3 regions of the Aquaspirillum soli genome follow, and region 1 is predicted to be linked to each of the others. Evidence: predicted binding sites of a transcription regulator. Region 1 holds the regulator's gene; each other region holds the start of a gene.
The links. The regulator HrcA, encoded in region 1, represses chaperone genes, less so after heat shock. The targets are predictions, from matches to a motif close to ATTAGCACTCGNNNNNNNCGAGTGCTAAT.
Positions count from the first base shown of each region.

Region 2: a site for HrcA is predicted at 1,113-1,141, ahead of groES (co-chaperone GroES). Genes of this name have one in related genera too.
Region 3: a site for HrcA is predicted at 1,547-1,575, ahead of rpoH (RNA polymerase sigma factor RpoH). Genes of this name have one in related genera too.

Region 1 is NZ_BAAGTM010000003.1:165,165-168,446, forward strand. Features, by position in the region: gene ACYVJG_RS04655 (transposase) at 140-307, shown strand; gene ACYVJG_RS04660 (RNA-guided endonuclease TnpB family protein) at 796-1,389, shown strand; partial or broken gene ACYVJG_RS04665 (IS481 family transposase) at 1,420-1,556, opposite strand; gene hrcA (heat-inducible transcriptional repressor HrcA) at 1,552-2,574, opposite strand; gene recA (recombinase RecA) at 2,750-3,282, shown strand, end outside.
Region 2 is NZ_BAAGTM010000025.1:14,276-17,557, forward strand. Features, by position in the region: gene ACYVJG_RS12635 (NRDE family protein) at 1-553, shown strand, start outside; gene ACYVJG_RS12640 (CNP1-like family protein) at 553-1,065, shown strand; gene groES (co-chaperone GroES) at 1,222-1,509, shown strand; gene groL (chaperonin GroEL) at 1,565-3,199, shown strand.
Region 3 is NZ_BAAGTM010000001.1:37,124-40,405, reverse strand. Features, by position in the region: gene ftsE (cell division ATP-binding protein FtsE) at 1-496, shown strand, start outside; gene ACYVJG_RS00205 (cell division protein FtsX) at 504-1,412, shown strand; gene rpoH (RNA polymerase sigma factor RpoH) at 1,617-2,486, shown strand; gene bioA (adenosylmethionine--8-amino-7-oxononanoate transaminase) at 2,549-3,282, shown strand, end outside.

The DNA of each region.
Region 1 (3,282 bases):
ATTGATCCTGAATCGTTCAGGCTCTTTTGTCCAGGTTTTGCAGATGAATTCATAGAATCTCCGCAAGGAAACCCCTGACTTGAGTCAGGGGAGGAATTGCGGGTGCGCAAAGCGCACCCTGTGGTATAAACTGTGACGCATGGTCGATGTCGTCACAAAACGTAATTACTTCTATCAAACGGCCTACCATGTGATCTGGTGCCCGAAGTATCGGCGCGATGTACTGATTGGCGCGGTGGCGGAGGAAACAGGGAGCGATGATGCGCACGGCGTCGATTCGGCTGGCATTGAGCGCGGCACAGGCTAGAGCGCTTGCCGCGCTGCGAACGGCCTACGCGGACGCCTGCAACCGTCTCGTTCCCATCGTGCGCGAGCACCGTCTCTACAACCGCGTCGGTCTGCACCAGCGCACCTATACCATGCTGCGCGAAGCGACACCGCTGGGCAGTCAGATGTGCTGCAACGCCATTTTCTCGGTCTGCAAGGCGTATAAGGCACAAAAAGAACTCGGGCGCATCAGGAAGGACGCACCCATCCCCGACATCCGCTTCAACCGCGCCAGTGTCCACTTCGACAAACGCACCTACACCCTCAAAGGCAAGACCGTCTCGCTCTATACCCTCGATGGGCGTATCACCGTGCCGTTGCGTCTCGGCGAACACCAGCGCCGCATCCTCGACTCCGGCCAGCCGAAGGAGGCGGAGCTGGTCTTGCGCAACGGGCAATGGTTTTTCAACCTCGTCGTCGAGCAGGGCGACGTTGAACCCGTGGCATCCGGCCCTGTGCTGGGCGTGGATGTCGGAGAAAACAATCTCGCTGCCCATAGCTTGGGCAAGGTCTTCGGCGGCGAGCGACTGCGCGATAAGCGCGACCGTTACCTTGCCCTGCGCCGTCGCCTTCAGTCCAACGGCAGCCAGAGCGCGAGACAAAAGCTCCGGCAAGGAGGCGCGGCGTGTGAAGCACATCAACCACGAAACGAGCAAGGCCATTGTTCAGGCGGCGATCCAAACTGGTGTCGCCAAGATTACGATGGAAGACCTGACGCACATTCGCTCTCGCATCAAGGCGGGCAAACGCATGCGTAGCCGCCTGCACCGCTGGGCGTGGCGGCAGTTGCAAACCTTCGTCGAATACAAGGCCAAGGCAGCAGGCATCGCGGTCGAATACGTCAACTCGGCCTACACCAGCCAGACCTGCTCGTGTTGTGGAGGATTGGGGAAGCGCTCGAAACACCGTTTCGAGTGCCCTCACTGTGGTCTGCGGGCGCACAGCGACTTGAATGCAAGTCGGAACCTTGCCCGCATTGGCGAGACTGCCGTCTCGCCAAGGGCGGCTGTAAATACGCCTGATGTTGGAAATGGGATCAACCATGCTCTCGTTTCACAATAAAGCCTTCGACTTCAGTCGAGGGTTATTTACAGGGGTTAAACCCTTTAGCATCTTCAATCGCCTGGCAAAATTGTAGGCCATCAAAAAGGTCTGCAATGGCCTTTTAACTGCTCATGTGTCTGGTAGTAGTAGCGTTTCACCGTGGCGTCTTTGATGGTTTGGTCAATCAGGGTTTGATAAAGCCCCTGAGACTAGACGGGCGGTGATTTCGACGATAGGAATCACTCGCTCATAGGCCATGCGTGTTGGGCCAATCACACCCAAGGTACCGACCACTTGACTGTTAATGCGGTACGGGGCGGTGATGACTGAGCACTCCCCCAGCGGCATGACCCCCGACTCGTCACCAATAAACAGCCGCACACCTTGTGCTTGCCGACTGTTTTCCAATAGATGAAGCAATTCTGTTTTACGCTCAAAAATATCGAATAAGCCACGCAAATTTGACAGGTTAGACGATAAATCATCAACGCCCAATAGACGCTTTTCCCCTGCAATTACCACAGCTTGGCTGTCGTCTTGCAATGCTTGTTGCCCTGCGCGAATGGCAGCGTTCATCAAATTGGCAATATCGTCTTGTAGGCTGCCTAGCTCGGCCTGTAAATCGGCTACAACACGATCTAACGCTTGTCCGGCATAGTGATGATTAAGATAGTTAGCAGCTTCGATTAATTCACTTGAGGTGTAGTCTTTTGCAGTCAGTAAGAGATGATTTTGTACATCACCATCGAGGGTGACCAAAATCAGCAAAATTCGTTTTTCCGAAAGGCGCAAAAACTCGACTTGCCGAAAGGCCATATCTGGTCGTTTTGGCATCATCACCACACCAGCAAAACAGGTTAAATCTGATAACAACTGTGACGCAGCAGCGGCCAAGCGTTGAGGGCTATCAGGATGCAGGCCATTGTGCATTTGTTGTAAGGCAGCCTCTTCGGGTGGGGTGATGGTGATGAGCTGATCGACGAAAACGCGATAACCCCTTGCCGTCGGCACTCTGCCCGCTGAGGTATGTGGGCTAGCCAACAATCCCATTTCTTCGAGATCGGACATAATGTTGCGAATCGAAGCGGCAGATAAATCCAGATTCGAGACACGCGATAGCGTGCGTGATCCCACCGGCTGGCCGTCGGCGATATAGCGCTCTATCAGGGTTTTGAGTAAGAGCTGGGCGCGTTCATTTAACATGGCAACACAATTCAATCAGCAAGCAAGACAAAAGAAAACACAGTCGAAGAAACTTCTTGGACAAAATCATGCCATTTTAAGCAACGACAAGACCTGTCGCGGACTTATGAGATAATCTTCGCTCTCACGTCATTTGTTTGGCGTGATCCGCGGTTCATTTTTTTCCGGAGGCATTATGGCTATCGATCAGGGCGATAAAAGCAAAGCATTGTCTGCTGCATTAGCACAAATTGAAAAACAATTCGGCAAGGGCTCGATCATGAAGATGAGCGATAACCAAGTTGCCGAAAACTTGCAAGTGATTTCAACGGGTTCATTGGGGCTGGATTTGGCATTGGGCGTTGGTGGGTTGCCGCGTGGCCGAGTCGTTGAAATTTATGGCCCTGAATCGTCAGGGAAAACAACCCTATGTTTACAGGTGGTGGCAGAAGCACAAAAGCTGGGCGGTACTTGCGCCTATATTGATGCTGAAAATGCGCTCGACCCTGTCTATGCACAAAAATTAGGGGTGCATGTCGATGACCTATTGATTTCACAACCTGATACGGGTGAACAAGCATTAGAAATTTGCGACATGCTGGTGCGCTCCGGTGGGATTGACGTCATCGTGGTTGACTCGGTGGCGGCTTTGGTTCCGAAGGCCGAAATTGAAGGCGAAATGGGCGATAGCCATGTGGGTCTGCAAGCTCGGTTAATGAGTCAAGCCTT
Region 2 (3,282 bases), on a different contig from region 1:
GGGACTGAAGCCCCCACCGCAAGCATTATCACGCGGCAGTTTGGTCACCGACTACGTGTGTGGCGAGCTGTCCAGCTTGGCGTTTGCCCACCACCTCACCCAACAAAGCCGCAGCTATGCGCCGTTTAATCTGTTATTTGGGCGAGTGGATGATTTGTATTGCTATCACAGCCCACGTCATACCCTCACTCGACTGACTCACGGTGTGTTTGGTTTATCCAATGCCCAACTCAATACCTCGTGGCCGAAGGTGGAACGACTCAAACATCGGCTAGAAAGCATCAAGCGCCTACCCGCAGAGGAAGAGATGTTTAGCTGGTTGCAAGATGCAGAGCATCCACCGTTAGACACCCTACCCAATACCGGTGTCGGTACCACACTGGAACGCCTGCTCTCACCGATTTTTATCCAAAGCGATGACTATGGCACCACCGCCTCGACTATTTTGATGGTGCGCTCACGCGGTGATGTTCTCATCAGTGAACAAGGCTACCATGCCGGCCGCCCAACTCAACGCAATCGTTTTACCTTCAAATTGGACTTTACATCGTGATGTGTTTTCGTCGCAGTCTCACCGTCTTATTACTCGCCAGCCTAGGCCAAGCAGCATGGGCCGATAATCGCGATCGTTTTAACCAAAACTACCATTGGGAACCGCCTAAAGTGTGGCAAGAAGCCGCCACCACCCTCCCCGCCAACCCCAACGGCAACACCTCATGGCTGGTGATTTCTGGGGGGCCGGTTTACCAAAATCAAATTGCCCTCGATGCCGACAGTCTCAGCATCGGCACTGATGCCGTGATTCGTTACACCCTACGCATCACCAGCAGTGAAGGCGTCGCCAATATCAGCCACCAAGGGCTGCGGTGTGATAGCCGTGAATTCAAATTGTTTGCCATTGCTGCTAGCCAAAATCATGAATGGCAAGACGCTAAAACCGCACAATGGCGACGCATTCAACCCGGCCATGTGCCACAAGCTTTACTTGCCCGCGACTATTTATGTGAAGACGGCCGACCCTTGGATAACACCGCCTTGATGCTGGCCCGATTGAAAAAAGGCTAAAAATTTCTTGCGGAGGGCTCTTGAAAACCCCTTGGGGCGTTCCTATTATTGGCACTCGCAAGGGCAGAGTGCTAACAACACCTCGCCCAGAGGGAAATCCCTCGCAATTTAATAACCGATTTTGTTGTAACTCCCTAAGTGAATCAGGAGAACTCCATGGCAATTCGTCCCTTACATGACCGCGTTGTGATCAAACGTCTCGAAGCCGAAGAAAAAACCGCTTCTGGTATCGTTTTGCCCGGCAATGCCGCCGAAAAACCGGACATGGGTGAAGTAATCGCCGTTGGTAATGGCAAGATCTTGGAGAACGGCGAGCGTCGTCCTCTGGAATTGAAAGTCGGCAACAAAGTGATCTTCGGCAAATACTCCGGCCAAACCGTCAAAGTGGACGGCGAAGAGCTGTTGGTGATGCGTGAAGAAGACGTGATGGGCATTGTGGAATAAGCCACACACACTTTTGTTTAGTTAGACGATTCGAATACGACTGGAGTAACACACTATGGCAGCAAAAGAAGTCAAATTTGGTGATTCCGCCCGCGCCAAGATGGTTAATGGCGTTAACATTCTGGCCGATGCAGTGAAAGTCACCTTGGGCCCGAAAGGTCGCAACGTGGTGTTAGAGCGCAGCTATGGCGCCCCCACCATCACCAAAGACGGTGTGTCTGTTGCTAAAGAAATCGAACTGAAAGACAAGTTCGAAAACATGGGTGCCCAAATGGTGAAAGAAGTGGCATCCAAAACCAACGATATCGCTGGTGACGGTACCACCACAGCCACCGTGTTGGCACAAGCCGTGGTACAAGAAGGCATGAAATACGTTGCCGCCGGCATGAACCCAATGGATCTGAAACGTGGTATCGACAAAGCAGTCATCGCCATCGTTGAAGAACTGAAAAAAATCGCTAAGCCTTGCGCCACCACCAAAGAAATCGCCCAAGTGGGTTCGATTTCTGCAAACAGCGACACCGTGATTGGTGAAAAAATCGCTGCTGCGATGGAAAAAGTGGGCAAAGAAGGCGTGATCACTGTTGAAGATGGTTCCGGTTTGGAAGACGAACTGGACGTGGTCGAAGGGATGCAATTCGACCGTGGCTACCTGTCGCCCTACTTCATCAACCAACCAGAAAAACAAATCGCACAATTGGACAACCCATTTGTGTTGTTGTTTGACAAAAAAATCTCCAACATCCGCGACCTGCTGCCAACCTTGGAACAAGTGGCAAAATCTGGCCGCCCACTGTTGATCATTGCAGAAGATGTGGATGGTGAAGCACTGGCAACATTGGTGGTGAACAACATCCGTGGCATCCTGAAAACCGTGGCCGTGAAAGCCCCTGGTTTTGGCGATCGCCGCAAAGCCATGTTGGAAGATATCGCTATCCTGACCGGCGGTACTGTGATTGCTGAAGAAGTCGGTTTGACTTTGGAAAAAGTGACACTGGATCTGTTGGGCCAAGCCAAACGTGTCGAAGTGGGCAAAGAAAACACCACGATCATCGACGGCGCAGGTCAAGAAGCCAACATCCAAGCGCGTGTGGCACAAATTCGCGCTCAAATCGAAGAAGCGACCAGCGACTACGACCGTGAAAAACTGCAAGAGCGCGTGGCGAAATTGGCCGGCGGTGTGGCAGTGATCAAAGTCGGTGCTGCTACCGAAGTCGAAATGAAAGAGAAAAAAGCCCGCGTGGAAGATGCATTGCACGCCACTCGTGCAGCCGTGGAAGAAGGCATTGTCCCCGGCGGTGGTGTTGCGCTGTTGCGTGCCCGTAAGAACATGGGCGAGCTGAAAGGCTTGAACGCAGAACAAGACGCTGGTATCCAAATCGTGTTGAAAGCGATTGAAGCTCCATTGCGTCAAATCGTGAAGAACGCTGGCGATGAGCCTTCTGTGGTGGTGAACAAAGTGTATGAAGGCGAAGGTAACTTCGGCTACAACGCAGCCACCGGCGAATACGGCGATCTGGTTGAAATGGGTGTGTTAGACCCAGCTAAAGTGACCCGCTCCGCGCTGCAACACGCTGCTTCGGTTGCTGGTTTGATGTTGACTACCGATTGCATGATTGCTGAAATCCCAGAAGACAAGCCTGCAGCACCTGATATGGGTGGCATGGGCGGTATGGGCGGCATGATGTAATCTGACGTTCTCGTCAAAAAGAAAACCCCACCGAATTCGGTGGGGTTTTTTGTTTACCCACGACATCTCCCTACCTGCCGGAC
Region 3 (3,282 bases), on a different contig from region 1:
ACGTGCCAACCGTGGGACAGTGACAGTGAATGGGCAAAATCTTTCTAAGATGCACCCCACCGAACTGGCCTATCTACGGCAACACATTGGTTTGATTTTTCAAGATCATAAAATTCTGTTCGACCGCACTGTGCATGAAAATGTGCTGTTGCCATTAGAAATTATTGGTTTTGATCGCCGAGAAGCCGCCAAGCGTGTTCGTGCCGCGCTAGACAAGGTGGGCTTGCTTAATAAAGAGAAAATGAATCCGGTGCGCTTATCCGGTGGTGAACAACAGCGCCTTTGTATTGCCCGCGCCGTCGTCCATCGACCCGCCATTTTGTTAGCCGACGAACCCACCGGCAATCTCGACCGCGCTTATGCACAGGATATTATGGAGTTGTTTAAATCCTTCCATCAGGTTGGCGTCACGATTGTGATCTCAGCCCACGATGAAATATTGATGCGCGAATATGGCCAACGCACTATTCGGCTTTCTCAAGGCAAACTAGGCTAGGGTGTGTATGCAACGCTTTTTTTATTTACACCTGCGGGCAGCAAGCCAAGCACTCCGCACACTACTCCAGCAACCCTTAAGCAGTTTATTAGGACTGGCGATGTTGGGATTGGCCGTGGCACTGCCGGTTTGTCTGTATCTCTTGGTCAGCAGCGCCCAACAATGGAGCCAAGGGTTGACCGTTAAGCCCGAAATTACCGTCTTTATGGAGCTGAATGCCGAACGGACTGATGTTGTCGTGGTGGATGAACATTTGCGCCAGCATAAGTTAATCGCCGACTATGAATTTATCAGCCGTGAACAGGCGCTGAAAGTCTTACTAGAAAAACAAAATCTACAAGACATCGGCCAAGCCCTCGGCGGTAATCCCCTACCAGATGCTTTTATCATCCGCCCAAAAGAACTGACGCCAGAACAGATGGAACAGTTGGCGGTGGAACTCAGTCACTTACCGCTGGTCGAAAATACCCAATTTGATGCCGGTTGGGCGCGCAAATTGGCACAAATTTTGGCTGTGCTACAACATTTCACCTTGGTGTTAGGTGCAAGCTTGGCAGTGACCTTACTGTTGGTCACCCATAATATGATTCGTATGCAGATCTTGGCACACCGTGATGCGATTGAAGTATCAAAATTGATCGGTGCTCCCAATCCCTTTATCCGGCGGCCTTTTCTCTATTTGGCAGTGTGGCAAGGGGGGATTGCTGCGGCATTAGGATGGGGATTGGCTCAAGCCTTTATCGCGACACTCAATCCTTTGATTGCTGATTTTGCCGCGCTCTATCATAGCCAAGCGGAACTACACAGCCTAAATTTGGAAGAAAGCGCCTTGTTGGTTGTCAGTATCATTGGCCTCTCTTGTTTAACTGCAGCATGGACATGCACGCGCTTATTGCGCAAACTGGAACCACGCTGATGCCAACCGTATTTAAGACAAGGTTAATATAGTGGTTAAACAATGGTCACATTCGATCGCTGCTTTAAGTCAGTTTTGATAGAGAAACACTATAGTTGCGATAAAAAAATACTTGACTAAAAAACTAGTCTATTTCTAGCACTCTCCATAGACGAGTGCTAGAATAAAAACAAAGAAGACATCTTCCGGAAAGGAAAGCGAAAGATGAGCAAAGCATTCGCATTACCAATTCCATCCAGCAACGGCAGTCTGGAGAGCTATATCGCAGCGGTGAACAGCATCCCGATGCTGACCCCAGAACGTGAACTTGAATTGGCAACCCGTCATCAAGAACATCAGGACATTGACGCTGCCCGCGAACTGGTGATGTCACACCTGCGAGTCGTGGTGTCGATTGCACGCGGCTATTCTGGTTATGGCTTACAACAGGCAGACTTGATTCAAGAAGGCAACATTGGCTTGATGAAGGCGGTCAAACGCTTTGAACCCACCCGTGGTGTGCGGCTATTTTCTTTTGCAGTGCACTGGATTAAAGCGGAAATTCACGAATTTATCTTGCGTAACTGGCGCTTAGTGCGTATCGCCACCACCAAACCACAGCGTAAGTTGTTTTTTAACCTGCGCTCGATGAAACGTGGCTTTAGCGCACTCAGCGATAGCGAAGCACAAGATATTGCTTTGGCTTTAGGCGTGAAACCCGAAGAAGTACGCGAGATGGAAACCCGCATGAGCGGGCAAGACATCGGTTTGGTCGCAGACAACGACGATGATGATGCGTTTTCGCCTATCGATTGGCTTGCCGACCACGACAACGAACCCACCCATCAAATTGAACGCAAAGCCTTCGACCGCTTACAAAAAGAAGGGATTCACGAAGCGTTAGAAAGCCTCGACGCACGGAGTCGCCGCATTATTGAAGCACGTTGGTTAGCTGACGATGGTGGCTTAACCCTGCATGATTTGGCTGCTGAGTTCAATGTGTCGGCAGAACGTATCCGTCAAATTGAAGCGAAAGCCCTACAAAAAATGCGTAGCGCGATGCTACAAAATCACAACGAAATCGTCATCGCTTAATACTTGTTTTCGCACACTGACAACAGGCCCCTCGTGGGCCTGTTTTTTATGGAAGTCGCCCGATGTCGCCCTCTCAGGATTTATTAGCACGCAGCCGCGCAGCAGTTTGGCACCCTTGCACCCAAATGCAACGTCACGAAACCCTACCGATTGTCCCTATTATTCGTGGGGAAGGCAGTTGGTTATATGGTGAACAAGGCGCTCGTTATTTAGACGCCGTCAGTTCATGGTGGGTTAATTTATTTGGTCATAATGAGCCACGCATCAAAGCCGCCATCAGCCGCCAGATGGATCAACTGGAACATGTGATGCTGGCAGGGTTTACCCATCGGCCGGTGGTTGAACTGTCAGAACGTCTTGGTGCGTTATCTGGGCTGGGCCATGCTTTTTATGGATCGGATGGCGCTTCGGCAACAGAAATTGCCTTGAAAATGAGCTTTCATTATTGGCGCAATCAAGGACAACCAGAGAAAACGCGTTTTGTGCATCTCGAAAACAGCTATCACGGTGAAACCGTTGGTGCACTGGCAGTGACGGATATTCCCTTATTTCGTCAAACCTACGCCCCGCTGTTACTTGAAGGTCTATCGGTACCGTGTCCGGATAACCGACACGCCAGCACAGACATCAATGCAGAGCAACTCGCCGAACACGCCGCACAGGCAGTAGAGCAGTGCTTCGCCACACAACATCAACAGATTGCCGCCATGATCGTCGAGCCCTTAGTCCAAGGGGCGGCCGGCATGGCAATGTATCACCCACATTATTTACGGCGTATCCGCGAGCTGTGCGATCG